DNA from 4 places in the Pseudomonas sp. FBCC-B1565 genome. Region 3 is predicted to be linked to each of the others. Evidence: predicted binding sites of a transcription regulator. Region 3 holds the regulator's gene; each other region holds the start of a gene.

Region 1 (7,269 bases), 330 kb from region 3:
GGCTCTATGTACCGATAGTCTGAATTTGCGACAGCTTGACGCTGCCCATGCCGCCCGCCAGGTTCAGCAGCATTTCGCCGCCGGTCTTGCTCAGGGTCACGCTCGTTACCGTCGCGGGCAGCGAAGTGGCCAGGGCAACGGAGTCGCCCTTGTCGTTCTTGGTGGTGGCGTTGAAGGTGTAGGTACCCGCCGGGGCAACCTCGCCCTTGTCGTTCTTGCCATCCCAGATGAAGTTCTGGGTGCCGGCGCTCTGGGCCCCCATGTCGATGGTGCGCACCACGTTGCCGTCTTTGTCGGTGATCTTGACGGAGACGTTGCCCACCGCCGAGGTCACCGCCACCGAACCGGTCATGCTCTTGCTCGTATCAACCATGGCCTTGTCGGTCTGGATGATGATCGAGCGCCCGACCAGCGACGAGGCCTGCAACGCCTGAGACGAACTGAAGTTGGTGGAGATCGCATTCACCGAGTCGTTCAGGGTGTTGATGCCTTCCAGGCTGCTGAACTGCGCCAGTTGCGCCACGAACGCGCCGTTGTCTTGCGGCGACAGCGGGTTCTGGTTTTTCAGCTGGGTCACCAGCAGTTGCAGGAACGCATCCTTGCCCAACGCCTGCTTGCCCGTCGCCTTATTGGCGGCGTCGCTGACGCTGCTGTTGTCCTGGGCGTTCTTGACCTTGGAGTTGAACAGGTCCTGGACCGGCGTGTTGTTTGACGTATCAACGATGGCCATTGTTTGGCGCCCCTTATCACTGACCCAGGGTCAGGACCTTCTGCATCATGGTTTTGGCGGTGTTCATCATTTCCGCGTTGGTCTGGAACGAGCGGCTGGCGGAAATCATGTCAGCCATTTCCTCGACCACATTGACGTTGGGGTAGTAGACATAACCCTTTTCGTTCGCAGCGGGATGGTTGGGTTCGTAGCGCGCTTCAAGGTTGCTCTGGTCTTCGACCACACCGAGTACCTGCACGCCGGAGCCGGCGGCCCCCTGGTCCTGGAACAGCGAATCGCTGCCGCCGTTCTGGCCTGCCTGGAACATGGTGGCGAACACCGGGTGACGGGCACGGTAGGTCTGGTCAATGCTCGAAGACACGGTCTCGGCGTTGGCGATGTTACTGGCGACGGTGTTCAAGCGCGTGGTCTGCGCGCTCATGCCACTGCCGGCAATATTGAAAACACTGGACAGGGACATGGCTTACTCTCCACGCAGGGCTGACATCAGCCCTTTGAATTTGCTGTTGAGCAGGGTAAAGCTGGCCTGGAAGTTCACCGAGTTCTCGGCGTAGGCCGATTGCTCCAGTTGGGCGTCGACGGTGTTCTGGTCGATCGACGGTTGCATCGGCGTGCGATACAGCAACGACTCGTCACCATTGCTCAGGCCTTGCGCTTCGATATGACGGCTGTTGGTCATGTTCAAGGCGAAGGTGCCGTTCTTGGTCTTGTCCTGCTGTGCGGCGAGCACGGCGGAGAAGTCCAGGTCCCGAGCCTTGTAGTTCGGGGTGTCGGCGTTGGCAATGTTGTTGGCCAGGACTTCGGCACGCTGGGCGCGGAAGCCCAGGGCTTGTTCGTGGATACCGAGCGCTTTATCGAAGCTGATGCTCATGGCGGAAACCTTCAAGGGCTGACCTGCTTTTCGTTAACAGGGTTATAGCAAGGTGCATGCCAATCTGGCGCAAGCCCGTATATCAAGGGTTTTGGTAAGGGGTTGCCGGCGGCAATGCCGGAAAAGCGGCAAGCGGTTTCCGCGTCGCGCCAGTAAAGCGGCAATGAGGGTTGCCGCTTTATTGCGGTTTGCCGCAAACCAAATGTGGGAGGGGGCTTGCTCCCGATGGCAGTGGTTCAGTTGATACATCGATCACTGACACACCGCCATCGGGAGCAAGCCCCCTCCCACATTTTTTACCGCACAGCCTTATTTAGCCTGGTAGATGATCCCCGGGCTGCACTGCACCATCTGGAAATGGTCCGGCAGACCGTTCAGCGCCTCAGAAGCGCCAAGGAACAGATAACCACCGCGCTTGAGCGTGCCGTGGATGCGCAACAGGATGTCTTTCTTCACTTCGGCCGAGAAGTAGATCAGCACGTTGCGGCAGAACACCATGTCGAACTTGCCCAGGCTGGCGTAGCTGTCGAGCAGGTTGAAGGAGCGGAATTCCACGCGGTTCTTGATCGGCGCCTTGACCGCCCAGCGTCCTGCCCCTTTCGGGTCGAAGTAACGCTGCAGGCGCTCCTGGGACAGACCACGCCCCAGGGCCAGGCTGTCGTACTCACCGGTCTTGCAGTTGGTGAGCATGGTGCCGGACAGATCGGTGGCCACAATTTGCGCCCCCGCCTTCAACTGGCCCATGTTGGTCCGCTCGAACTCATCGATGGACATCGAAATCGAGTACGGTTCCTGCCCCGAGGAGCAGGCCGCCGACCAGATGCGCAGGCGCTGGCCCGGGCTGGCCTTGATGGCCTCCGGCAGCACTTTGCTCTTGAGCACTTCAAACGGGTAGGTGTCGCGAAACCACAGGGTTTCGTTGGTGGTCATGGCATCGACCACCATTTCCTTGAGCCCGCTGCGCGGCTGGCCCTGGATGCGCTGCACCAACTCACCCAACGACTTGATGCCCTGCTGCTCCATCAGTTTGTTGAGACGGCTGGATACCAGGTACTGCTTGTTTTCACCGAGCAATATGCCACAGGCTTTTTCCAGGAAGACCCGGAACTGTTCAAAATCCAAATTACCTGTAGACACTGATACCGCCTCTAAAATCGTATGACCGCCAAGGGAAACACCTTAGCTGTGATCTGCCGCCTTGATCCGGTCGACAACCCGGGATGCCAGGTCATCAGGACGGAATTTGGCCAAAAAGTCATCGGCACCGACCTTCTTGACCATCGCCTGGTTGAATACACCCGACAACGAAGTATGCAGGATGATATGCAATTTTTGCATGCGTGGATCGTTGCGGATCTCGGCCGTGAGGGTATAGCCGTCCATTTCCGGCATCTCGATGTCGGAAATCATCATCAAGAATTCTTCTTCCGGCTTCTTGCCGTCATCCACCAGCTTGCGCAGGTAGTCCAGCGCCTGGCGCCCATCATTGAGGGCGACCACTTCAACGCCGACGGTTTGCAGGCAACGGGTCACCTGCTTGCGCGCCACGGACGAGTCGTCCACCGTGAGCACGCGCAGTGAGACTGCCTTGTGCGCGGTTTCGGCGTCCACCACACCCACCGAGATCGACTCGGAGGTAGGCGCCACTTCGGCGAGGATTTTCTCGACGTCGATGATTTCCACCAACTGGTTGTCGACCCGCGTCACCGCCGTGAGGTAATGATCGCGCCCCGTGCCCTTGGGCGGCGGATGGATCTCTTCCCAGTTCATGTTGACGATGCGCTCCACCGAACGCACCAGGAAACCCTGGGTCTTGGTGTTGTACTCGGTAATGATCACGAACGGGCTTTCGCGGTCCTGCAAACCGGCGGAACCGGTGGCCAGGGCCAGATCAAGAATCGGGATCGTCGCGCCACGGATGTTGGCAACGCCACACACTACCGGGCTGGACTTGGGCATGATCGTCAGCTTGGGGCATTGCAACACTTCCCGCACCTTGAACACGTTGATGCCATACAGCTGCTTGCCATCCAGGCGAAAAAGCAACAACTCCAGGCGATTCTGCCCCACCAGCTGTGTGCGCTGGTTTACTGAATCCATTACTCCTGCCATGCCTTGACTCCCACGCTAAAACCTTCGGCCATACCTATAAGGGCAGTGACGCGCACCCAACACTAAACGGCACGAGCTTTGCTATTTATTGGTCATGGATATTAAAACGACAGTTTCCCGACGCCTCCACCTGAAACGGTATTGCAGACTGCTGTGCGCACCGCTGGCACTGCTTGCCTTGGGCCTGGGCGCCACGGCCCGCGCAGATAACGTCACCTTGCCTGATCTACTTATCGGCGTCACCCAGGGCTTTCTTGAGTTCACTGTAGAAGATTATCTGGCGACCACCCAGACGCCGGGGCGTTATGAAATCCAGGTCAACCAGTTGGACCCGCGCCTGCGCATGCCCATGTGCGACAAGGAATTGACAGCCACCCTGGAAAGCCCCGCCCAACCCATCGGTCGCGTAACGGTGAGGGTGCGCTGCGACGGCGCCTCGCCCTGGACGGTGTTCGTGCCCGCCCAGGTCAAATTGTTCCGCGATGTAGTGGTGGTTGCCCGCCCACTTAAACGCACGGGCATTATCGGTTTTGAGGACGTGGTGCTGCGCGAACGCGACATCAGCATGATCAGCCAGGGCTACTTGACCTCCCTCGACCAGGCCGTCGGGCAGAAACTGACCCGACCAGTGGTCACCGATCAGGTCATCACCCTGGTGCACCTGGAGCAGGCCGAGGTGATTCGCAAAGGTGACCAGGTAGTGATTTCCGCCAGCAGTGGCGCGCTGCAGGTCAAAATGCCGGGGGAAGCCTTGTCCAACGGCGGCATGAGCGAACAGATCCGCGTGAAGAATCTCAACTCCAACCGTGTGATCAAGGCGCGAGTCACGGCCCCCGGCCAAGTGGAGGTGGCTTTATAGACCACTGGTATCAGACGCCAGCTTTTCCTACACTGTCGGTTGGATGCCGGCCGGTGCAGTTTATTGTCATTCGAGCCTAAAGTTTGTCCGGATATGGCCGAAAACATGGCAAGCGTCCAAATACCCAGAGGTTTTTTGATCATGGTCATCGATTTCAGCCGTTTAAATAGCACCCCGACAACGTCGGCTCCTACGCGCACTGTCGGCACCAAGGACAGCGTAGAAGCCAAGGCTCAGCCACTGCCCGCCAAGGCAGAACAGGCCAGCGCCAGCCAGAGCGGGGAATCCGTACACCTGAGCAATGAGGCTCAACAGTTGCAGAAGGTCACTGACTCGCTGCGCGATCAACCGGTGGTCAATAAAGCCCGTGTGGCCGAATTGAAACAGGCAATCGCCGATGGCAGCTATAAAGTCGACAGCAACCGTGTAGCCAGCAAGCTGCTTAATTTCGAAGCCGAGCGCTAGGCAAAGGCCTGCGCCGGGCTTTTGGACGCTTAAACCCCAAGGCCAGCCATGCATCACGACGAAACCCTGCTTCAACTGATCATTGATGATCTAGCACCGACGCAATTGCTGCTCGAGCTGCTCAGGGAAGAATCCCTGGCCCTTTACGGCCGGGACATGCCCCTGCTGGAAGAAATTCTGGCGCGCAAGCAATCGCTGATTGTCCTGCTGGAACAGCACGGCAAAAAACGCAGCGAGATCCTCGTCAGCCTGGGCCTGCCCGCCGACCATGATGGCCTCGCGCAGCTGGCCAGCCACTCCTCGGTCGGCGATCAACTACTGGCCCAGAGCAAAGAACTCAACCTATTGCTCACCCAGTGCCAGGAAGCCAACCAACTCAACGGTCAGTCGATCCAGCTTCAGCAAGCCACGACCGCCAACCAGTTGCGTATACTTCACGGCGGAGAGCCTCCAGCGCTTTACAACGCTCAGGGTTCCACCTCGCGCCTGGTCAAGCCAAGCACCCGCAGCCAAGCCTGACGCCGGTTTACAGCGCGGCCTATCCAAGGCGCGCCACATACTGGCAGAATGCCCGCTCTTGCGTGTAGTCGTATTTTGTCTGGAGATGGAAGAACCGTGTTCAACGCCCTTAATGCGGAAGATGCCCCGCAGCCACCCAAGGTCCTCACCACGCCTCTGGAAATCGCCAGTACCTTGCGCATGCTGCAAGATAGCCATGACCCGCTGATCATTACCTTCCACGAACGCAGCCAGCGCTTCCAGAGCTACCTGGTGGACGTCAGCCGGGACAACGGCACCCTGGCCCTGGATGAAATGATCCCCCGCGACGGTGAACGCTACCTCGAAAATGGCGAACCCTTCCGTATCGAAGGTTTCCACGACGGCGTACGCGTTGCCTGGGAAAGCAACGGCAACCTGAGCATCAGCGAGAAGGACGGCCACCGCATCTACACCGGCAGCCTGCCCGACGAAGTGGTCTACCACCAGCGTCGCAATGCCTTTCGCGCTGCCCTGAAGCTGGCGCAACTGGTGAACATCGAATTGGGTGGCGAGAAGCTCAAGGCCCCGATCAGCGGCAAGCTGCTGGATATTTCCGCCACAGGTTGCAAATTGCGCTTTGAGGGAGACATCTCCGAGCGTCTGCAGTTAGGCCAGGTCTACGACCGCTTTATCGCCGCCCTGCCCTTCGGCAGCATGACCACCTCGGTTGAACTGCGTTACCTGCACTTTGAAGAGAAGATCAACACCACGTTTGCCGGCGTGCGCTTCCACAACATGAGTGGTCTGGTGCAGCGTCAGGTCGAGCGCTTTGTCTACCAGTTACAACGCGAAGCACGACGTTTCGATAAAGACGACGATTTTTAAACTCAAAGATCGCGGCAAAAAAACGGGCAGACCCTGATGGGATCTGCCCGTTTTTGTATTCAGGGGCGCGCCCTGCTCAAGTCATGAGGATGCTCGTCCGGGCCCGGCGGCTCAGGCGGCCCCTCAAAGAGCGGCTCGTCGACCGATGTGACCGTTTCCGGATCGGGTTCCGGCGCGGCGGTTTGCATTTGCTCCTGCACCACCGCCTCGTCCACCCGTGGATCGAGGCAGGCTACCAACGGCGAGCTGGACATGCTGTCGGGCATTGCCACGTGGTGCAGCGGCGCGTCATCCACCTGATGCAGGTTGGTCACGGCTTTCGGCCGAATCCGCCACACCAGGATCAGCGCACACAGGCTGAAAAACGCATACAGCATGTGACTGCCAAACACCTTCATCACCACACCGGCCAGCAACGGCCCGATACTCGCACCGACACCGTAGGTCACCAGCAGCATGGCGGTGAGCGAGACACGGCGGTCGCCTTCCACATGATCATTGGAGAACGCCACCGCCAGCGGGTACAAACAGAACTGCACCAGAGAACACACGAAGCCCGCCACGAACAGTACTTCCAGCGGCACCTTGGTCAGTAATGCCAGCGGCAGCGCCGCCACTGCCAGGCACAGGGCAAAGCAACGAATCAGCAGCGCGCGATCATAGCGGTCCGACAACCAGCCCAACGGCCACTGCACCAGCAGGCCGGCAAAAATACAACTGCCCATGAACAGACCCACCTGTTCGGTAGACAGCCCTTGCTGGGAGGCATAGAGCGGCGCCAGGCCATAGAACGAGCCCACGATCACCCCTGCCCCCAGCACCGTACTCAACGACTGCGGGACGCGCTTGATAAAGAAGCGTGGCTCC
Region 2 (7,269 bases), 140 kb from region 3:
GCCGGCTCGCTCCGCAGGGTGTGATCCTCAACAAGAGCCTGGAGGACATGATCGTGTTCAACCAGAACGGCGTGGAAACGGCGGTGGATTCAGCCGCACAGACCTATTCCAGTGCACAGTGGATCGTCGGCCTGATCATCGTATTCGCCTTGATCGCCACCTTGTTGCTCGCCTGGCTGCTGACCCGCAGCATCACCGCCCCGCTCGGCCAGGCGCTGAGCGTGGCCCGCACCATTGCCGGCGGCGACCTGAGCCAGCCGATTGCCGTCAGCGGCAAGGACGAACCGGCCCAATTGCTCAACGCCCTGGCGACCATGCAGGCGCAGTTGCAGGGCACCATTCGCGGCATCAGCGAATCGGCGCAACAGCTGGCCTCCGCCGCCGAAGAGATGAGCTCAGTGATGGAGCAAAGCACCCGTGGCCTGCAGGCGCAGAACGACGAAATCGAACAGGCCGCCACCGCAGTCACCGAAATGAGCGCGGCTGTGGACGAAGTGGCGGGCAATGCGGTGTCCAGCGCCGAGGCGTCCCAGGCCTCCGACGAGGACAGCAAGCACGGCCACTACCAGATCAGCGAAACCATCAGCTCGATCCAGAACCTGGTCGACGAAGTGCTTGGCGCCTCGAACAAGGCCGAAGGCCTGGCAGTGCAGGCCCAGGACATCAGCAAGGTGCTGGAAGTGATCCGCGGCATCGCCGGGCAGACCAACCTGCTGGCGCTCAACGCCGCCATCGAAGCGGCCCGCGCAGGCGAGGCCGGGCGGGGGTTTGCGGTGGTGGCCGATGAAGTGCGCTCCCTGGCGCAACGCACCCAGGACTCCACCGAAGAAATCGAGCAGATGATCACCGGCATCCAGCGCGGCACCCAGGATACGGTCGACGCGCTGAACAGCAGCGCCGAGCACGCGGGCCAGACCCTGCAGCGGGCCAACAGCGCCGGCAGTGCCCTGGAAAAAATCACCGCGGCCATCTCGCAGATCAGCCAGCGCAACCTGGTGATCGCCAGCGCCGCCGAGCAGCAGGCGCTGGTGGCACGCGACGTGGACCGCAGCCTGGTGAACATCCGCGACCTGTCCACCCAGACCGCCGCCGGTGCCACCCAGACCTCGGCCGCCAGCCAGGAACTGTCGCGCCTGGCGGTGGACCTGAATGCGCTGGTGACGCGGTTTGTCCTGTAATCATTAGACATGTCATGCAACACTCGCGGCCTTATTGAGGTAGGAGTGTTCCGTGAGACCTGTCGACACCTTGTACTTGCTGGGACTCGCCGCCATCTGGGGCGCGAGCTTCCTGTTCATGCGCATTATCGCGCCGGAGATCGGCACGCTGCCGACCGCATTTTTCCGCGTGTCGATCGCCGCCGCCGGGTTGCTGGTGATCCTGGCGGTGATGCGGGTGAGCTGGGACTTCCAAGGCAAGTTCAAGACTGTATTGCTGCTCGGCGTGATCAACTCCGGGATCCCGGCGACCATGTATTCAGTCGCCGCCCAGGTGCTGCCGGCGGGTTACTCGGCGATCTTCAACGCCACCACGCCGTTGATGGGTGTGCTGATCGGCGGGCTGTTTTTCAGCGAACGTCTGACCCCGTCGAAAGTCGCCGGGGTGTGCCTGGGCCTGCTGGGCGTGGGGGTACTGACCCGCGCCGGGCCGGTGGCGTTTGACCTGCAATTGCTGATGGGCGCGCTGGCGTGTTTGCTGGCGACCACCTGTTACGGCTTTGCCGGGTTCCTGGCAAGGCGCTGGCTGGATCAGCGTGGTGGCTTGGACAGCCGCCTGTCGGCCCTGGGCAGCATGCTCGGCGCTACGTTGTTCCTGTTGCCGTTCTTTGCCTACAGCGCGATCAGCCAACCGCCGGCGAGTTGGGGTGGATGGCAGGTGTGGGGGTCGTTGCTGGGGTTGGGGCTGGTGTGTACGGCGTTCGCCTACATTCTTTACTTCCGGTTGCTGACGTCCATCGGGCCGGTTAAGTCGATGACGGTGACGTTCATGATTCCACCGTTCGGAGTGCTGTGGGGGGCGTTGCTGCTGGATGAGCCGTTGTCCATGGCGCATCTGTATGGCGGGGTGTTGATTGCGGGGGCGTTGTGGTTGGTGTTGCGGCCGCGAAAATTGTAGGAGCCCGGCTTGCCAGGCTCCTACAGTGCGGTGTCAACGCTTACGGAAGACAAACACCAAACCGATGATGATCAACCCCATCCCCAACAGGCTCAACAGCGCGAGCCTATTGCCAAAGATCAGGTAATCCATCACCGCCGTCACCGCCGGCACCAGATAGAACAAACTAGTGACATTCACCAGGTTGCCCCGGGCGATCAAGCGGTACAGCAATAGCGTGGCCAGCAACGACACCACCAAGCCCATCCACAGTACCGGCAGGTAGAAGCCGCTGCTGTGTTCAAAATGAAACGTCTGGAACGGCACAAACACCGAACACAGCAACAACCCCGCCAGGTACTGCACCGGCAGCGTGCCCAAGGGGTTGTCGGTGATGCGCTTCTGCATGATCGAGCCGAAGGTCATGCTGGCCAGGGCCAGCAGCCCGAACAGCATGCCCGCCAGGGACATGCCAGAGAGGCCGATGCCTTGATACACCACCATGATCAGCCCCGCCAACCCGAGGCCCAGGCCGAACACCCGGCTGAAAGAACGCTGGCGCTCCATCAGCACCACGGTGAGGATCGGCTGTACGCCCATGATAGTTGCCATCACGCCGGGAGTGACGTTGAGGTCCAGGGCCAACAGATAGAAAATCTGATAGGCGCCCAACAACACCAACCCCGTCGCCGCCGCATACAAAAGAGGCTTGCCGGGGCGCGGCAGTTTCAACTTGAGGATCGGTATCAGCACCACCAGGCCCACGAGGGCGATGGCAAAACGGATTAACAGAAACGCAAAGGGTGACGCGTGGGCCAGCCCCCATTTGGAGAAGATCGCCCCGCTGCTCCACAGCAATACAAACAGGCTCGTCGAGGCCGCCGCGGCCACGGATTGTTTCGAAAGAACAGACATGGTTACCACCTGTCATCAGGCAAAAAAAGCCGATTCAGCAGACGCTGAAATGCATTAGGTTTTTTTCAGGCGGGCAGACGGGAACAGCAATCAGCTGATCAGCCCAAAATGCCAACACCCGGCGGTGATACGACTGCGTACACCGGCGTGCTACTGACAGGTGGGGGGTAGTGACTGATCTGCGCAGGCTGCTTGTTCGCGCACGGCACGACCACAGCGTTGACCGCTGAATCGACTACCGCTGTGCGCTGGAGAGCTGGCATGGGCTGATCTTGTGTGAAGGGATGAAGAAGCTCGGACTATAACCACCCGGTGATACGTTTTGCAATCGGCATGAATGGAGGAGTTTTCATGTGGGGCCTGCCGGACCGGTCGCTATAATGCCGCCCAGCATTTTCCAAGGAGTTCCCATGTTCGCATTGCCCTGGCTGTACCTGGCGCTTCTTTCCATCGGCTATCTGCTGGCGTTGATATACGGGCAACTGGGGGTGTTGGCAGCCGTGTCCGTCGCCCTGCTGCTGATCGCTGGCTACGCGGTACGCCAGCAACGCACGCACTGGGCGCGTTACCTGGGCCACGGGCTGTTCATCGTGTTGGCGCTGAGCCTGGCGATGCACTGGTTGCCGGGCTTCTACAACGGGAGGGGCATTGCCTCGCACCGCTTCACCGAGGATGCCGTGCCCTTCTCGATGTATTTGAACCAGGACAAACCTCTGATCGGCTTCTGGCTGTTGCTGGCCTGCCCATGGATTGTGGCACGGCGCTCGTTGCGCTTGTCGATCTGCGTGGCCGCCCTGGCATTGACCCTCACCGCCATCGCCGCCCTCGGCGGAGCGGCCTTGCTGGGCGTGATCAGTTGGGCACCGAAGTGGCCGGAACAAGCCTGGCTGTGGGTACTCAATAACCTGTTGCTGGTGACGCTGGTGGAAGAAGCCTTGTTCCGCGGTTATGTGCAGGGCGGCTTGAGCCGACGTTTCAAACACCTGCCTTACGGCGAGAACCTGGCGCTGCTGCTGGCCTCGCTGCTGTTCGGCCTGGTGCACATCGGCGCAGGCTGGCATTGGGTATTGCTGGCGAGCATCGCCGGGGTGGGTTACGGCCTGGCCTATCGTTTTGGCGGCCTGGGCGCGGCGGTGGCCACGCACTTTGGCTTGAATCTGCTTCACTTCGGGTTGTTTACCTACCCGATGCTGGCCGGTTGATCCCCTGCAGGGGAACGTGCGTACCGCCGATTGTTGCAAAAATTAAGTTAAATAAACCGCCGTTCCTGCCGATACCCCCTGAAAGCCTTGCGGATTGAACAATCATGCGTAATAACCAACCCGTTACCCAGCGCGAACGTACCTTCCCCGCTCAGCAACGGTTGATCTCCACCACAGATGCCAAAGGCGTGATCACCTACTGCAACGACGCCTTCGTCGAAATCAGTGGGTTCTCTCGCGACGAACTGGTGCGTGCCCCGCATAACCTGGTGCGTCACCCGGACGTTCCGGCGGCGGTGTTCGCGCACATGTGGTCAACGCTCAAACAAGGCTTGCCATGGATGGGCATTGTCAAGAATCGCTGCAAGACCGGTGACCATTACTGGGTTAACGCCTATGTGACGCCGGTTTTCGAAGGCAACCAGGTGGTCGGCTACGAATCGGTGCGCATCAAGCCCACCGCCGAGCAGATCCGCCGGGCCGAAGCGCTCTACCAACGCATCAACCAGGGCAAGTCGGCGATCCCCCAACGTGACAAGTGGCTACCGGTGTTGCAGGACTGGCTACCGTTTATCCTGGTGAGCCAGTTGAGTTTCATGATCGGCGCCTCACTCAACTCCCACTGGGGCTTTGCCCTGGCGGCGGGATTGTCGGTGCCGTTGGGCCTGCTCGGCCTGAGCTGGCAACAACGCGGCCTCAAGCGTTTGCTGCGTCTGGCCGAGCAGACCACCTCCGACCCGCTAATCGCGCAGATGTACACCGACAGCCGTGGCGCCCAGGCGCGTCTGGAAATGTCGATCCTGAGCCAGGAGGCGCGTCTGAAGACCTGCCTTACCCGCCTGCAGGACACTGCCGAACACCTCAACGACCAGGCCGCGCAGTCCAACACCCTGGCGCATAACAGCTCGAGCGGCCTGGAACGCCAGCGCGTCGAGACTGAGCAGGTGGCGACCGCCGTTAACCAGATGGCGGCCACCACCCAGGAAGTCGCCAGCCATGTGCAGCGCACAGCGGACGCAACCCAGGAAGCCAACCGCCTCACCGGCCGTGGCCGCGACATCGCCGGGGAAACCCGCGAGGCGATTCAGCGTCTGTCCGTAGCAGTGGGTGAGACCGGTGTGACCGTGACCCAGTTGGCCAAGGACAGCGATGAAATCGGCGGCGTGGTCGACGTGATCAAGGGCATTGCCGACCAGACCAACCTGCTGGCGCTCAACGCCGCCATTGAAGCGGCGCGTGCCGGTGAAATGGGCCGGGGTTTTGCGGTGGTTGCCGACGAAGTCCGCCAATTGGCTCAGCGCACAGCCGAGTCGACCGGGCAGATCCATGCCCTGATCGCCAAGCTGCAACAAACCGCCGCCGCTGCCGTACAGACCATGGACGCCGGGCATCGCCAGGCCGAAGAAGGCGTGGCACGGGTGATGGAGGCGGATCAGGCGCTGGTAGGGATCAGTGAGGCGGTGGCGCATATCACCGACATGACTACCCAGATCGCGGCTGCCACCGAAGAGCAAAGCTCGGTGGCCGAAGAGATCAGTCGCAACATCAGCACCATTGCGCTGTTGGCAGACCAGACCTCGGAGCAAGCGTCGAACTCGGCGCAGTTGAGTGAAGAATTGACGCATACGGCGAATACCCAGTATTCGTTGGTGGAGCGCTTCAACCGGTAGACCGTTATCGGGGCGGTGCGACGATTCGACAACCCCCCTCCCACACTTTGACTGTATTCACAAATCAAAATGTGGGAGGGGGCTTGCCCCCGATAGGGCCCTAGAGGACGCCGAGAAACCTGGCCACCTTCACCGCCGCCACCTCCAAATGCTGCTCATGACTAAACCCCGACGCCTTCAACGGCTTCAGGTCATGATCCCCCGCCACCAGCCACATCACCTCGATGCTCGGCGACAATTCATACCCCTCAACCGCCGCCCGATTACCCAGCGCATCGCGCTCGCCCTGCACAATCAAGGTTGGCGTCTTCAACCCCGCCAAATGCTCAACCCGTGGTTTCTCCGGCTTGCCCACCGCGTAGAACGGATACCCCAGGCACACCAGCCCATCGGCGCCCAGTTGATCGGCCAACAAACTGGCCATGCGCCCGCCCATGGACTTGCCACCAATGGCCAGTTTCCCAGCGACATGACGTCGCACCTCGGCATGCACCTCACGCCAGGTTTCCAGCAGTTTCGGCGCCGGGTTCGGCGGACGCTTGCCACCGTCCACACGGCGTTGGGCCATGTAGGGAAACTCGAAGCGCAACACGTTGACGCCATGCCCGGCAAGGCGCGCAGCCATGTCGTTCATGAAGGATGAGTCCATCGGTGCGCCAGCGCCGTGGGCCAGGATTAGCGTGACGGGATCGCTCGAAAGCGCCTCCACCGCGACATCCCACAACCACCCATGTTCCCGCACACACTGCGCCCATTGATCCCCGTCAATACTGGCCTTGTGCTCTTTGCCCATGCTTGCCTCGCTTTTTAGTCTGCCTATAACTCCAGCCCAAGTGCCGCATTTGCTTGGGTTGAACCGTGGATGGGGAACCATGAACACTACTTTAAGTACCGCCTATAACTACAAGGTGGTCCGCCAATTCACCATTATGACGGTGGTGTGGGGCATCGTCGGCATGGGGCTCGGGGTTTTTCTCGCGGCCCAATTGGTGTGGCCTGCACTCAACTTCGACTTGCCGTGGACCAGCTTCGGCCGCCTGCGCCCGCTGCACACCAACGCGGTGATCTTCGCCTTCGGTGGCTGCGCGCTGTTCGCCAGCTCCTTCTACTCGGTGCAGCGTACCTGCCAGACCCAATTGTTCGCGCCGAAAATCGCCGCGTTCTGCTTCTGGGGCTGGCAGTTGGTCATCCTGCTGGCAGCGATCTCCTTGCCGCTGGGCTACACCAGCTCCAAGGAATACGCCGAGCTGGAATGGCCGATCGATATTCTGATCACCATTGTCTGGGTGGCCTACGCCATTGTGTTCTTTGGCACCGTGGCCAAGCGCAACACCAAGCACATCTACGTCGGTAACTGGTTCTTCGGTGCGTTCATCATCACCGTGGCC
Region 3 (7,269 bases):
TGATCGGAGATCAGCCCATCGCCCGCAGGGGCGGCGCTGGCAGCAGCCGGTGCCGCAGCCGTGGCGGCGACTTCCGGCAAGGCGTCGGCCGCGAAGGTGCCCTTGCCATGCAGTTGGTCGAGCAATGCTTCGAATTCATCGTCGGTAATGTCGGTGCTGGCGCTGGCCGCCGGTGCATCCGCAGGAGCAGCAGCAGGTGCCACGGCGTCGGCCGCGAACTGGCCCTTGCCATGCAACTGGTCGAGCAGCGATTCGAACTCGGCGTCGGTGATGTCTTCGCTGGTCGGTGCGGCGACCGGGGCAGCCGGCGCTTCCGCCTCGGCCTTGACGGCACTGAGGGAGTTGAGCAGCTGTTCGAACTCGCTGTCGGTCACATCCGGCTCGGCCTCAACCACAGGCTCCGGTGCGGCTTCAACCACCGGTGCGGCCGACGTGTCGGCAGGTTCCGCCAGGCGCGCCAGGGCGGCCAGCAGTTCCGGAGTGGCCGCCGTGATCGGTGCACGGTCGCGCACCTCGCTGAACATGCCGTTGACCGCATCCAGTGCTTCGAGAATCACGTCCATCAACTCCGAATCAACGTGACGCTCACCCTTGCGCAGGATGTCGAACACGTTCTCGGCGATGTGGCAGCACTCCACCAGCTCATGGAGCTGGAGGAAGCCGGCGCCCCCTTTTACAGTGTGAAAACCGCGAAAAATTGCATTGAGCAGGTTCGCATCATCCGGTCGGCTTTCCAGCTCGACCAGTTGCTCGGACAACTGCTCTAAAATTTCGCCGGCCTCTACAAGGAAATCCTGAAGGATTTCTTCATCGGCGCCGAAGCTCATGTGGGTGCTCCTTAGAAGCCTAAACTGGATAACAGGTCATCGACATCATCTTGACCCGATACAACGTCTTCACGTTTATCGGCATGAATCTGCGGACCTTCACCCTTGGCGAGATGTTTTTGTGGATCTTTTTCCGAGAGGATCGCTTCGCGGTCATGTTCGATGCCGGCGAAACGGTCAACCTGGCCAGCCATAAGCACCAATTTGAGCAAGTTGCTTTCCACTTCGGTGACCAACTGGGTCACACGCTTGATCACCTGACCGGTGAGGTCCTGGTAATCCTGGGCCAGCAGAATGTCATTGAGGTTGCTGGAAACCGTGCGGTTTTCCTGCTCGCTGCGTGACAGGAAACCGTCAACCCGACGTGCCAACTCGCGAAACTCCTCAGCCCCCACTTCCCGGCGCATGAAGCGGCCCCAGTCGTGGCTCAGGGCCTGGGCTTCAGTGGCCATGCCGTTGACCAGAGGCGTGGCGTTTTCCACCAGGTCCATGGTGCGGTTGGCCGCCGCCTCAGTCAGCCTGACCACATAGGACAGGCGTTCGGTGGCATCGGTGATTTGCGAGATTTCTTCGGCCTGGGGCATATGCGGGTCAATCTGGAAATTGACGATCGCACTGTGCAGCTCGCGTGTGAGCTTGCCCACTTCCTGATACAGGCCGCGGTCACGGGTCTGGTTGAGCTCATGGATCAACTGCACCGCGTCGCCGAACTGGCCTTTTTCAAGGCTGTCGACCAACTGGTGAGCATGCTTTTTCAGGGTCGACTCGAAGTCTCCCTGTGACGTTTCTTTATGCTCCATAGCTCCCCCGCGATGGCATTAGCCGTGGATGCGTTCGAAGATTTTTTCGATCTTCTCTTTCAAGGCCAGTGCAGTGAATGGCTTGACCACGTAACCGTTGACCCCGGCCTGGGCGGCTTCGATGATCTGCTCACGCTTGGCTTCGGCGGTCACCATCAGCACAGGCAGGCTGCGCAGCTTTTCGTCAGCGCGCACGTGGCGCAGCAAGTCGATACCGGTCATGCCCGGCATGTTCCAGTCTGTTACCAGAAAGTCGATGCTCCCGCTGTTGAGGATCGGAATCGCCGTAATGCCGTCGTCCGCCTCGACCGTGTTTGTGAACCCAAGGTCACGCAACAGGTTTTTTATGATCCGCCGCATCGTTGAGAAGTCATCAACGATGAGGATTTTCATGTTCTTGTCCAATTCGACCTCCAAGCAGTCTTAAACGCGCCCAGCACCTGGACGCGCCATTTCAATCAACAGGCATTACACAAAAAGGACTGCCGGGGGCACCACGGGTCGAACCCGCGAAGGCCGGTTGCCCTCGCGGTATCGTCTGCAGTGTCCCCACACTGCCTGTTCAGCGCGCTCGCCACTCTCCCAAGCGCCCCCGCAAGCGGGCTGCGCACTGGCTGTGCAACTGGCTGACCCGCGATTCGCTGACACCCAGGACCTCACCGATTTCCTTGAGGTTCAGCTCTTCGTCGTAGTACAGCGCCAACACCAGCCGCTCACGCTCCGGCAAATTGGCAATCGCGTCCGCCAACGCCCCCTGGAAACGCTCATCTTCCAGGTCTCGCGATGGCTCCATATGAGCACTCGCGCCGTCCTCGTGCAGCCCTTCATGTTCGCCGTCCTGCAACAGGTCGTCGAAACTGAACAATCGGCTGCCCAAGGTATCGTTCAAAATCCCGTAGTAATCGTCGAGACTCAATTGGAGTTCGGCCGCAACTTCGTGATCTTTAGCGTCGCGACCGGTTTTTGCTTCAATTGCGCGAATTGCGTCACTGACCATGCGTGTATTGCGGTGTACCGAACGCGGCGCCCAGTCACCCTTGCGCACTTCATCGAGCATCGCGCCACGGATGCGGATGCCCGCATACGTCTCGAAACTTGCACCCTTGCTCGCGTCGTATTTGGTCGACACTTCGAGCAAGCCGATCATGCCCGCCTGGATCAGGTCTTCGACCTGGACGCTGGCGGGCAGGCGCGCCAGCAAGTGATAGGCAATGCGCTTGACCAGGGGCGCGTAGCGCTCGATCAACTCGCCCTGGCTGTCACGGGCAGACTTCTTGTACGCGTTGTAGCCGGTCGCTGTCATAGCACGGGTCCTGCGCTCGTCTGATGCACCAATCGCTCGACGAAAAACTCCAGATGCCCCCGGGGGTTGGCGGGCAATGGCCAGGTATCGACCTTCTGGGCAATAGCCTTGAACGCCAGTGCGCACTTGGAACGAGGGAACGCTTCGTAGACTGCACGCTGCTTTTGCACAGCCTTGCGCACACACTCGTCGTAGGGAACTGCGCCGACGTATTGTAAGGCGACATCGAGGAAACGATCCGTGACCTTGGTCAACTTGGCGAACAGGTTGCGCCCTTCCTGCGGGCTCTGGGCCATGTTGGCCAGGACGCGGAAGCGGTTCATGCCGTAGTCGCGGTTAAGCAGTTTGATCAGGGCGTAGGCGTCGGTGATCGAGGTGGGTTCATCGCAGACCACCAGCAACACTTCCTGCGCAGCGCGCACAAAGCTGACCACGGACTCGCCGATCCCGGCGGCGGTGTCGATCACCAGCACGTCGAGGTTGTCGCCGATGTCACTGAACGCCTGGATCAGCCCGGCATGCTGCGCCGGGCTCAGGTGCACCATGCTCTGGGTGCCGGAGGCGGCCGGCACGATGCGGATGCCCCCAGGCCCCTGCAGCAGCACATCGCGCAGCTCACAGCGGCCCTCGATCACATCGGCAAGGGTATGTTTGGGCGTCAGCCCCAGCAGAACGTCGACGTTCGCCAACCCCAGGTCAGCATCCAGCAGCATGACGCGACGGCCAAGCTCTGCCAGGGCCAGGGACAAATTCACTGACACGTTAGTTTTCCCGACGCCACCTTTGCCGCCGGTCACCGCGATCACCTGTACGGGATGCATGCTGCCCATTTTATTTCTTTACCTTGTCTTGCTTAGACGCAGGCTACATGGCTTGGCCGCGTGAATCGCTTGCAGACCATCGATGTAGATACATTTCACGGTGTTCATACCGCCCTCAACCTACCCGCTTCGCCGGGTTGTGGTAGAGGTCGGCGAACATATCGGCCATCGCTTCCTCGCTAGGCTCGTCTTGCATTTGCACGCTGACTGCACGGCTGACCAACTGATGACGGCGCGGCAGATGCAGATCATCCGGGATCCGCGGCCCGTCGGTCAGGTAGGCGACCGGCAATTCATGACTGATGGCCAGGCTCAGCACCTCGCCCAGGCTCGCGGTTTCGTCGAGCTTGGTGAGGATGCAACCGGCCAGGCCGCAGCGCTTGTAACTATGATACGCAGCGGTAAGAACCTGTTTCTGGCTGGTGGTTGCAAGCACCAGGTAATTTTTCGACTTGATGCCACGCCCGGCCAGGCTTTCCAACTGCATGCGCAATGCCGGGTCGCTGGCTTGCAGGCCGGCGGTGTCGATCAGCACCACGCGCTTGCGCAGCAGCGGGTCGAGGGCGTTGGCCAGGGACTGGCCTGGGTCGACATGGGTCACCGACACATTGAGAATGCGGCCCAGGGTCTTGAGCTGCTCCTGGGCACCGATACGGTAGCTGTCCATGCTCACCAGCGCGATATTCTGAGCGCCGTACTTGAGCACGTAACGCGCCGCCAGCTTGGCCAGGGTGGTGGTCTTGCCCATGCCGGCGGGGCCGACCATGGCGATCACACCGCCCTCTTCCAGGGGTTCGATTTCCGGGGTGACGATCATCCGCGCCAAGTGGGCCAGCAACATGCGCCAGGCCTGGCGAGGCTCTTCGATTTCGGTGGTCAGGGCCAGCAGGTCGCGGGACAACGGGCCGGACAGGCCGATGCGTTGCAGGCGACGCCACAGGTTGGCCTGTTGCGGTTTGCTGCCTTGCAATTGGTTCCAGGCCAGCGAACCCAACTGGACTTCGAGCAGCTCACGCAGGCCATTGAGTTCAAAGCGCATCGAGTCGAACACACGCTGGTCAACCGCCGCTGCCGGGGCTGGCGCAGCGGGACGCGGCGGCTCTTTGAAGGTTGGCTCAACCAATGGCTCCGCGGCGGTCAGCGGCAGGCCGGCGAACAACTGGCGATTGGTGGTGGCATCGCTGTCGCCACGCATGCTCAGTTCAGCCTGGGCCGAAACAATCCGCGAAGCGGTCTTGCGCAGCTCGTCTTCGAGCTCCATGTTCGGCACGCGCGGCGCCAAGGCCGAAGGTGTGTAATCCAGGGCAGCCGTCAGCTCGACACCGCCGGCAATACGACGGTTGCCAATAATCGCGGCGTCGGCGCCCAGCTCATCACGAACCAGTTTCATGGCCTGACGCATATCGGCGGCGAAAAAACGCTTCACTTGCATAACCCACTACCCTCAGCCGTTGGGCCCTACTGTCGCGACGATAGTCACTTGCTTGTTGTCAGGAATTTCCTGATAAGCCAAAACGTGCAAATTCGGTACTGCCAGGCGCCCAAACCGCGACAACATCGCCCGGACCGGGCCTGCCACCAGCAGGATCACCGGTTGGCCTTGCATTTCCTGGCGTTGCGCGGCGTCGATCAACGAACGCTGCAGCTTCTCGGCCATGCTTGGCTCCAGCAGAACGCCCTCTTCCTGGCCTTGTCCTGCCTTCTGAATACTATTGAGCAATATTTGTTCCAACCTGGGTTCCAAGGTGATCACAGGCAGCTCGGAGTCAAGCCCTACAATGCTTTGCACGATTGCGCGCGACAATCCGACGCGCACCGAAGCCACCAGGGCGGCAGTATCTTGACTCTTGGCGGCATTGTTGGCGATAGCCTCGGCAATGCTGCGAATATCGCGCACCGGCACCTGTTCGGCCAGCAGCGCCTGCAACACCTTGAGCAACTGCGACAGCGACAGGATGCCCGGCACCAGCTCTTCGGCGAGTTTTGGCGAGGCTTTGCCGAGCAAACCCATCAATTGCTGGACTTCTTCGTGGCCGATCAGCTCGTGGGAGTGCTTGTAGAGGATCTGGTTGAGGTGGGTAGCGACCACGGTGCTGGCGTCCACCACGGTATAACCCAGGGACTGCGCCTGGCTGCGCTGGCTGATTTCGATCCACACCGCGTCCAGGCCAAAAGCCGGATCTTTGGCGGTAATACCGTTGAGACTGCCGAACACCTGCCCCGGGTTGATCGCCAGTTCGCGGTCCGGGTAGATCTCGGCTTCGGCCAGGATCACGCCCATGAGAGTCAGGCGGTAGGCGCTGGGCGCCAGGTCCAGGTTGTCACGGATATGCACGGTGGGCATCAGGAAGCCCAGGTCCTGGGACAGCTTCTTGCGCACGCCCTTGATCCGCGCGAGCAGCTGGCCGCCCTGGTTGCGGTCCACCAGCGGAATGAGGCGGTAGCCGACTTCCAGGCCGATCATGTCGATCGGGGTCACGTCATCCCAGCCCAGCTCCTTGGTTTCCTGGGCGCGGGCCGGGGATGGCAGCAGTTCCTGCTGGCGTGCAATCTCCTGCTGGGCCTGGACCTTGACCGCATTCTGCTTTTTCCAGAACAGGTAGGCACCGCCGGCCGCCATGGCCGCCATGCTCAGGAAGGACACATGGGGCATGCCCGGCACGATGCCCATGATCGCCATGATGCCCGCCGCCACGGCCAGGGCCTTGGGCGAGGCAAACATCTGCCGGCTGATCTGCTTGCCCATGTCTTCGGAGCCCGAAGCACGGGTCACCATGATTGCGGCTGCTGTGGATAACAACAGTGATGGCAATTGCGCCACTAAACCGTCACCGATGGTCAGCAAGGCGTACACCTTGCCCGCATCGCTGAAGGTCATGCCGTGCTGGAACATGCCGACCGCCACGCCGCCGATCAAGTTGATGAACAGAATCAGCAGGCCGGCGATGGCGTCACCGCGCACGAATTTGCTGGCACCGTCCATGGAACCGTAGAACTCGGCTTCCTGGGCCACTTCCAGGCGGCGTGACTTGGCTTGGTTCTGGTCGATCAGGCCGGCGTTGAGGTCGGCGTCGATCGCCATTTGTTTGCCGGGCATGGCGTCGAGGGTAAACCGCGCGCTCACCTCGGAAATCCGCCCGGCGCCCTTGGTCACCACCACGAAGTTGATGATCATCAGGATCGCGAACACCACGATACCGACCACGTAGTTACCGCCAATCACCACCTCGCCGAAGGCCTGGATCACCTTGCCGGCGGCGGCATGGCCGTCCTGGCCGTGCAGCATCACCACGCGGGTGGACGCCACGTTCAGCGCCAGGCGCAGCAAGGTGGCGACCAGCAGGATGGTCGGGAATACCGCAAAGTCCAGCGGCCGCAGGGCGTACACGCAGACCAGCAGCACCACGACGGACAGGGCGATGTTGAAGGTAAAGAACACGTCCAGCAGGAACGGCGGCATCGGCAACATCATCATTGCCAGCATCACCAGCAACAACAACGGCACACCCAGATTGCCC
Region 4 (7,269 bases), 3.3 Mb from region 3:
CACTTGCTTGGCCAGGCAAGCACATTTGCCACACTGGCTGGCAACGCCGGTGGTTTCACGCACTTCCTTGTAGCTGCAGCAACCTTCGTAGATTGCTTCGCGGATTTGTCCGTCGGTGACGCCAGTACAGAGGCACACATACATAAGGGAGAACCGTCGCGGGTTTAAGGCTTAAGTGCGGTGGATCTTAATGTTAACGAGAATGATTGTCAAAGTAGAATCGTAGGGTATTCGCTGGTACCGTGCCCGCACTGACGAACGGTTTTTTCAGTGTATGATGGTCGGTCTTCACGAAGCGTGACTGCGTCACGGGGCTGTCGCTTATCAACGGCAGACTCAGGGCCGGTCCTTTTACTTCAATCGTCACCCTCACATCAGGAGATAACCAATGAGCGTACTCGTCGGCAAACAAGCCCCGGATTTCGACGTACCTGCCGTCCTCGGCAATGGCGAAATCGTAGACAGCTTCAAACTGTCTGAAGCCATCAAAGGCAAATACGGCCTGGTGTTCTTCTACCCGCTGGACTTCACCTTCGTCTGCCCTTCGGAGCTGATCGCTCTGGACCACCGCATGGACGATTTCAAGGCGCGTAATGTTGAAGTGGTAGCCGTTTCCATCGACTCCCATTTCACTCACAACGCCTGGCGCAACACCGCCATCAATGATGGCGGCATCGGCAAAGTCAAATACACCATGGCTGCCGACATGAAGCACGACATCGCCAAGGCCTACGACGTTGAGTCCGAAGGCGGCGTGGCCTTCCGTGGCGCGTTCCTGATCGACGACAAAGGCGTGGTTCGCTCCCAGATCATCAACGACCTGCCACTGGGGCGTAACATGGAAGAGCTGATCCGTCTGGTCGACGCCCTGCAATTCCACGAAGAGCACGGCGAAGTCTGCCCTGCCAACTGGAAAAAAGGCGATAAAGGCATGAACGCTTCGCCGGAAGGTGTTGCGGCTTACCTGACCGAGAACGCTGGCAAGCTGTAAGCCACGTTTGCGGCAAAAAAAACCGGCCTGAGAAGGCCGGTTTTTTTATGCGCGGGATTCCACTTCAGTCGTTGAAGTCTTCCCAGCCGCCCATCTGCTTCCAGCGGTTGACGATGCCGCAGAACAGCTCGGCGGTCTTCTCGGTGTCGTAGCGGGCCGAGTGAGCCTCACGACCGTCAAAGTCGATACCGGCCGCCTGACAGGCTTTCGCCAACACCGTCTGGCCATACGCCAGCCCGGCGAGGGTCGCGGTGTCAAAGCTGGAGAACGGGTGAAACGGGTTGCGCTTCATGTCCAACCGCGCCACGGCGGCATTCAGGAAGCCCAGGTCAAAGCTGCTGTTGTGGCCGACCAGGATCGCGCGTTTGCAGCCATTGGCCTTCAATGCCTTGCGCACGCCACGGAAGATATCGGTCAGTGCCGCTTCTTCACTTACTGCCATGCGCAATGGGTGATCGAGCTTGATCCCGGTGAACTCCAAGGCAGCCGCTTCGATATTGGCGCCTTCGAACGGCTCGACGCGGAAGAAGTGGGTGTGTTCCGGGAACACAAAACCCTGTTCGTCCATGCCGATAGTCGTCGCGGCGATTTCCAGCAGCGCATCGGTGGCGCAGTTGAAACCACCGGTTTCTACGTCGATGACAACCGGCAGATAGCCGCGGAACCGCTCGGCCATCGGATGACGGGATCCGCCACCGCTGTGCTCGTGTTCGTCATCGTAATGGTCTTCACTCACTTGCTTTCCTCCAGCAGGCGCCAGCGCAGTGTTTCACCGGCGCGCAGCGGGATGACAGTCAGCTCGCCAAACGGCAGGCTGGCAGGGGCGGTCCAGTCTTCACGAACCAGGGTAATGCGATCGGTATTCGCGGGCAGGCCGTAGAAACGCGGGCCATTGAGGCTGGCGAACCCTTCGAGCTTGTCCAGGGCGTTGCGCTGTTCGAACGCTTCAGCGTACAGCTCGATGGCGGCATAGGCGGTGTAGCAGCCGGCACAACCGCACGCGGCTTCTTTGGCGTGCTGGGCGTGAGGCGCGGAGTCGGTGCCGAGGAAAAACTTCGGATTGCCGCTGGTCGCCGCATCCAGCAAGGCTACCTGGTGGGTGTTGCGCTTGAGGATCGGCAAGCAATAGAAGTGCGGCCGAATCCCGCCCACCAGCATGTGGTTGCGGTTGTACAGCAGGTGATGCGCGGTGATGGTCGCAGCAACGTTGGCCGAGGCTTCGGTGACGAACTGCACGGCATCGGCAGTGGTGATGTGCTCGAACACGACCTTGAGGGTCGGGAACAGCTCCACCACGCGACGCATGTGTTCGTCGATGAAGATCTTCTCGCGATCGAACACGTCCACATCGCCACGAGTGACTTCACCGTGGATCAGCAGCGGCATGCCGACGTCGGCCATGGCTTCGATGGCCGGCAGGATCTTATCGATACTGGTCACGCCGGAATCGGAGTTGGTGGTCGCACCGGCCGGGTACAGTTTGGCAGCGTGCACAAACCCACTGGCCTTGGCCTCACGAATTTCTTCGGGCTGGGTGCGGTCGGTAAGGTACAGCACCATCAGCGGTTCGAACCGGCTGCCGGCCGGCCGTGCAGCGAGGATACGCTGGCGGTAGGCATCGGCTTGCTCGGCGTTACGCACCGGAGGAACCAGGTTAGGCATGATGATGGCGCGGCCAAACGTGCGCGCTACATCGGCCACGGTGTGGGGTAACGCAGCACCATCGCGAAGATGAATATGCCAGTCGTCGGGACGCAGCAGGGTCAGGCGGTCGGACATTGGGGATTCCAGGCGGGTCAATCTGGGGGGAATGCTACCGGAAAAGACTCTATCAGGCACTCGCTATCAAGTTTTGCAGGATGCAACCGATAGCCTTTTGTATGCCTTATCGATGTATGACGCTTTGAAGTGTTGTAGAAACCAGTGGAGCCTCCCGTGCGCCAGCATTATCTAGCCCTGCTCAGTGTGTTCGCCAGCCTGCCCGCGATGGCCCTCACGTACCAGACACGTCTGGAGAATATCGAGTGGAAGGTGGAAGGCGACCAGTTCGAGTGCCGTCTGACCCAACCGATCACAGACTTCGGCTCGGGTGAGTTCGTGCGCCGGGCGGGTGAGCAGGCAACATTTCGTCTGAAAGCCTATAACGGTTCGCTGGGCGCAGGCTCGGCCACCTTGTTGGCCGCCGCCGCCCCTTGGCAGCCAGGCCGAGGCGATATCAACCTCGGCGCCGTGCGTGCCGGCAGTGGCGAGGTGTTGTTCAACAGCTCGCAGGCCCAGGCCGGGCGCCTTTTCACCGGACTGCTGGAAGGGCGTAGCCCGACGGTCCGCCACTACGGCCGTGAAGGCGGCTACTCCGAAATCCGCTTGTTGCCGGTGAAATTCAACAAAGCTTATAACGACTACCAGCTGTGCACCGCCAAGCTGTTGCCGATGAATTACGATCAGGTCAAACAGACCGAAGTCGGATTCCCTGGTGGCGGTATCGAGTTGGACGCGGCCGCCAAGAAGAAACTCGACGTGATTCTTGCGTTCATGAAAGCCGACCCGACGGTCAATCATATCGAGTTGAATGGCCATTCGGACAACAGCGGCAACCGCCTGACCAATCGCGACGTCTCTCGCCGCCGCGGCTTGGCGGTGATGGACTACTTCAAGGCCAACGGTATCCAGGAATCGCAGATCACCCTGCGCTTCCATGGCGAAAGCTACCCCCTTGCGCCCAACACCAATGCGGCCAACCGGGCACGCAATCGTCGTGTGAATATCCAGCTTGAACGCGTGGCAGCTCCCGAAAAACCAGCACCCCAGGCTGCTGGTCCGAGCAACCCAGCGCACACGTCCTGAGGTGCGACCATCGGTCGCCCGTTCGACATAATCTGTCGCTTTATCTTCATTTGCTGTCGCGCCCCTGTAAATTCACGGTTTTGGTCGGTAGAATCGACGCCTTTCCGTACAACCCCGTGGAGTGATGGCATGGCCGACGTAAACAAGGTCGTTCTCGCGTATTCCGGCGGCCTGGACACTTCGGTGATCCTCAAGTGGCTGCAGGATACTTATAACTGTGAAGTGGTGACCTTCACCGCTGACCTGGGTCAGGGCGAAGAGGTCGAACCTGCACGTGCCAAGGCGCAAGCCATGGGCGTGAAAGAGATCTACATTGACGACCTGCGCGAAGAGTTCGTCCGCGATTTCGTCTTCCCGATGTTTCGCGCCAACACCGTCTATGAAGGCGAGTACCTGCTGGGTACCTCCATCGCACGTCCGCTGATCGCCAAGCGCCTGATCGAAATCGCCAACGAAACCGGCGCCGACGCCATTTCCCATGGTGCTACCGGCAAGGGCAACGACCAGGTGCGATTCGAACTGGGTGCCTATGCACTCAAGCCAGGCGTGAAAGTGATCGCTCCTTGGCGTGAATGGGACCTGCTGTCCCGTGAAAAGCTGATGGATTACGCTGAAAAGCACGCAATCCCGATCGAGCGTCACGGCAAGAAGAAGTCCCCGTACTCGATGGATGCCAACCTGCTGCACATCTCCTATGAAGGCGGCGTGCTGGAAGACACCTGGACCGAGCACGAAGAAGACATGTGGAAATGGACCGTCTCCCCGGAGAACGCTCCAGACAAGCCGCAATACTTGGAACTGACCTACCGCAACGGCGACATTGTCGCGCTGGACGGCGTCGAAATGACCCCGGCCACTGTGCTGGCAACCTTGAACCGTATCGGTGGCGAACACGGTATCGGCCGTCTCGACATCGTCGAGAACCGCTACGTGGGCATGAAGTCCCGTGGTTGCTACGAAACCCCTGGCGGCACCATCATGCTGCGCGCCCACCGGGCCATCGAGTCCATCACCCTGGACCGCGAAGTGGCTCACCTCAAAGACGAGTTGATGCCCAAGTACGCCAGCCTGATCTACACCGGCTACTGGTGGAGCCCTGAGCGTCTGATGCTGCAACAGATGATCGATGCTTCCCAGGTACACGTGAACGGCGTTGTGCGCCTGAAGCTGTACAAGGGCAACGTGATCGTTACTGGTCGCAAGTCCGATGAGTCGCTGTTTGACGCCAACATTGCTACCTTCGAAGAAGATGGCGGCGCCTACAACCAGGCGGACGCAGCAGGCTTTATCAAGTTGAACGCACTGCGCATGCGCATTGCGGCCAACAAAGGTCGCTCGTTGTTCTAAGTCTCAGCCGGTTTTAAGAATGGCCCCTTATTCAGGGGCCATTTTTTTTGCCTATGGATTTTGTGTGGAGATGCAATGTTTATAAAAGGTTAAACATTTGTTGATGTTTTTCAGTAGACGCATTTTCAAATGCGCCTTCGATGGTGCTGTTGTTGAAAGTTTGTAGGGCGAATGATTTTTTTACACCTGCTTAGGAACTGGTCTTACAGAAGATTCACTCATGAAAGTGAGGTGGGCGTATAAAACACGGAACACTCTGTAGGAATTAAGGATGTAAGAGAATATGTTAAATGGAACTAAAACAGTCGGACACTTCTTGCCCGGATTCCTGCGCGTAGGACAGAGGCAAGGGGCATTTCCTGAGAGTTGTGTGCGGCACGTTTACCCAACCCCTGATACTCCATGGATATTTCACTCAAAATATGTAAGTCCCCGGAAAGGTCTGAAAGGATCTATAAAACTGGATACATCTGAGTTGGCGTTTTTTTGTAGGGCAATTCCTTTATCGCTGTGGGGTGGGTCTCTGCTTGCTGTTGCTCGGGGGGGAACGCTATGCCAACCAGGAAACGACTAGGCTATTGTGCTTGCTCTAAATAATTCGAACAGCGAAATTGGACTTTCTCATGAATAAAGTGCTGATCGTGGATGATCATCCCGTCATTCGTCTTGCTGTGCGTATGCTAATGGAGCGTCATGGTTATGAGGTCGTTGCCGAGACCGATAACGGTGTCGATGCATTGCAACTTGCACGGGAGCATATGCCGGACATTGTCATACTGGATATTGGGATTCCCAAACTTGACGGCCTGGAAGTTATTTGCCGGCTGTCTTCTACCAAGCAATCCGTGCCCTTCAAGGTGCTGGTGCTGACGTCCCAGGCCCCTGGCCATTTTTCCATGCGTTGCATGCAAGCGGGGGCTGCCGGCTACGTGTGCAAGCAACAGGACCTGACCGAGTTGCTGAGTGCGATCAAGGCGGTGCTGTCGGGCTACAGCTACTTCCCCAACCAGGCGCTCAACTCGGTACGCTCCACCATGGGCAATGCCAGCGAGGCCGATATGGTCGAGCGTCTGTCGGGTCGGGAAATGATGGTATTGCAGCAGTTGGCCCGGGGCCGGACCAACAAGGAGATTGCCGACGGTATGTTCCTCAGCAACAAGACCGTCAGCACCTACAAGACACGTTTGCTGCTCAAGCTCAACGCCCGCTCCCTTGTGGACCTGATCGAACTGGCCCAGCGTAACGGCTTGGTATAGAGGAGGGCACCGCAGCGCGCATTATCTGGGTAACCGGCAGAAAAAAGCCTCCGTAAGGGAGGCTTCCGGCCGTCGATCGTTCGATCACAGATCGAAGTCGTAATCGGCCAGCTGTTTTTGCAAGCGTCGTTCTTCCAGAAGATTGTCGATGGTGCGGCGTTTGCTCAAATTGGTCTTGGCTACCTCAACGACGGGTGCCTCTGCCACATCATCATCCGATTCAACGAGGTCGTCTTCCACTTCCAGTTGTTCTTTGCCAGTGCTCATAAGGTTCACTCCGGGCTAAGACTGCCGTTGGCGCTCCTTATAACGATAATCCATGATCGGGTAAAAAAGATTTTTTCAATCGCCTGATCAAGAAAACCAATGATCCCTCAATCGTCGGATGTCTTGTCCTTGTATTCGCACAGGTCTTCGATACGACAGCTGCCGCAGCGCGGCCTGCGGGCCTGGCAAACGTAGCGCCCATGAAGGATCAGCCAGTGGTGAGAATCTAGCAGATAGGGCTTGGGTACAAACTTCATCAACTGCTTTTCGACCTCAACCACGTTCTTCCCACGGGCAATGCCGGTTCTGTTGCTGACCCGGAAGATATGGGTGTCCACCGCCATCGTCAGTTGCCGGAACGCGGTGTTGAGCACCACATTGGCAGTTTTACGACCAACCCCTGGCAGGGCTTCCAAGGCTTCACGGGTTTGTGGCACTTCACTACCATGCAGTTCCACCAGCAGGCGGCAGGTCTCGATAACGTTTTTGGCTTTGCTGTTATAGAGGCCGATGGTCTTGATGTACTCAGACAGTCCTTCCACACCCAGGGCATAGATCGCCTCT

The links. Region 3 encodes FliA, which starts transcription of late flagellar genes. Its sites were predicted from a motif close to CTAAAGTTTNNNNNNNNNNNGCCGNTAA; they were not measured.
Region 1: flgM (flagellar biosynthesis anti-sigma factor FlgM) is a predicted target of FliA. The motif match lies at 4,649-4,676, and genes of this name have one in related genera.
Region 2: NL123_RS08200 (methyl-accepting chemotaxis protein) is a predicted target of FliA. The motif match lies at 4,259-4,286, and genes of this name have one in related genera.
Region 4: NL123_RS24555 (flagellar protein MotY) is a predicted target of FliA. The motif match lies at 2,836-2,863, and genes of this name have one in related genera.

What each region holds. Positions count from the first base shown of each region.
Region 1 covers NZ_CP101438.1:1,522,683-1,529,951, reverse strand. The annotation lists gene flgD (flagellar hook assembly protein FlgD) at 5-730, opposite strand; gene flgC (flagellar basal body rod protein FlgC) at 747-1,190, opposite strand; gene flgB (flagellar basal body rod protein FlgB) at 1,194-1,601, opposite strand; gene cheR (protein-glutamate O-methyltransferase CheR) at 1,911-2,738, opposite strand; gene NL123_RS07300 (chemotaxis protein CheV) at 2,781-3,713, opposite strand; gene flgA (flagellar basal body P-ring formation chaperone FlgA) at 3,808-4,572, shown strand; gene flgM (flagellar biosynthesis anti-sigma factor FlgM) at 4,714-5,037, shown strand; gene NL123_RS07285 (flagella synthesis protein FlgN) at 5,086-5,556, shown strand; gene NL123_RS07280 (flagellar brake protein) at 5,653-6,402, shown strand; gene NL123_RS07275 (MFS transporter) at 6,462-7,269, opposite strand, start outside.
Region 2 covers NZ_CP101438.1:1,711,364-1,718,632, reverse strand. The annotation lists gene NL123_RS08220 (methyl-accepting chemotaxis protein) at 1-1,178, shown strand, start outside; gene NL123_RS08215 (DMT family transporter) at 1,231-2,115, shown strand; gene NL123_RS08210 (DMT family transporter) at 2,149-3,009, opposite strand; gene NL123_RS08205 (CPBP family glutamic-type intramembrane protease) at 3,420-4,211, shown strand; gene NL123_RS08200 (methyl-accepting chemotaxis protein) at 4,316-5,881, shown strand; gene NL123_RS08195 (alpha/beta family hydrolase) at 5,982-6,674, opposite strand; gene ccoN (cytochrome-c oxidase, cbb3-type subunit I) at 6,754-7,269, shown strand, end outside.
Region 3 covers NZ_CP101438.1:1,854,056-1,861,324, reverse strand. The annotation lists gene NL123_RS08895 (chemotaxis protein CheA) at 1-827, opposite strand, end outside; gene NL123_RS08890 (protein phosphatase CheZ) at 839-1,627, opposite strand; gene NL123_RS08885 (chemotaxis response regulator CheY) at 1,646-2,020, opposite strand; gene fliA (RNA polymerase sigma factor FliA) at 2,190-2,930, opposite strand; gene fleN (flagellar synthesis regulator FleN) at 2,927-3,760, opposite strand; gene flhF (flagellar biosynthesis GTPase FlhF) at 3,867-5,183, opposite strand; gene flhA (flagellar biosynthesis protein FlhA) at 5,196-7,269, opposite strand, start outside.
Region 4 covers NZ_CP101438.1:5,291,072-5,298,340, reverse strand. The annotation lists gene NL123_RS24575 (bacterioferritin-associated ferredoxin) at 1-144, opposite strand, end outside; gene NL123_RS24570 (peroxiredoxin) at 389-991, shown strand; gene rnt (ribonuclease T) at 1,056-1,727, opposite strand; gene pyrC (dihydroorotase) at 1,724-2,770, opposite strand; gene NL123_RS24555 (flagellar protein MotY) at 2,927-3,835, shown strand; gene NL123_RS24550 (argininosuccinate synthase) at 3,965-5,182, shown strand; gene NL123_RS24545 (response regulator transcription factor) at 5,806-6,438, shown strand; gene NL123_RS24540 (PA3496 family putative envelope integrity protein) at 6,523-6,705, opposite strand; gene nth (endonuclease III) at 6,813-7,269, opposite strand, start outside.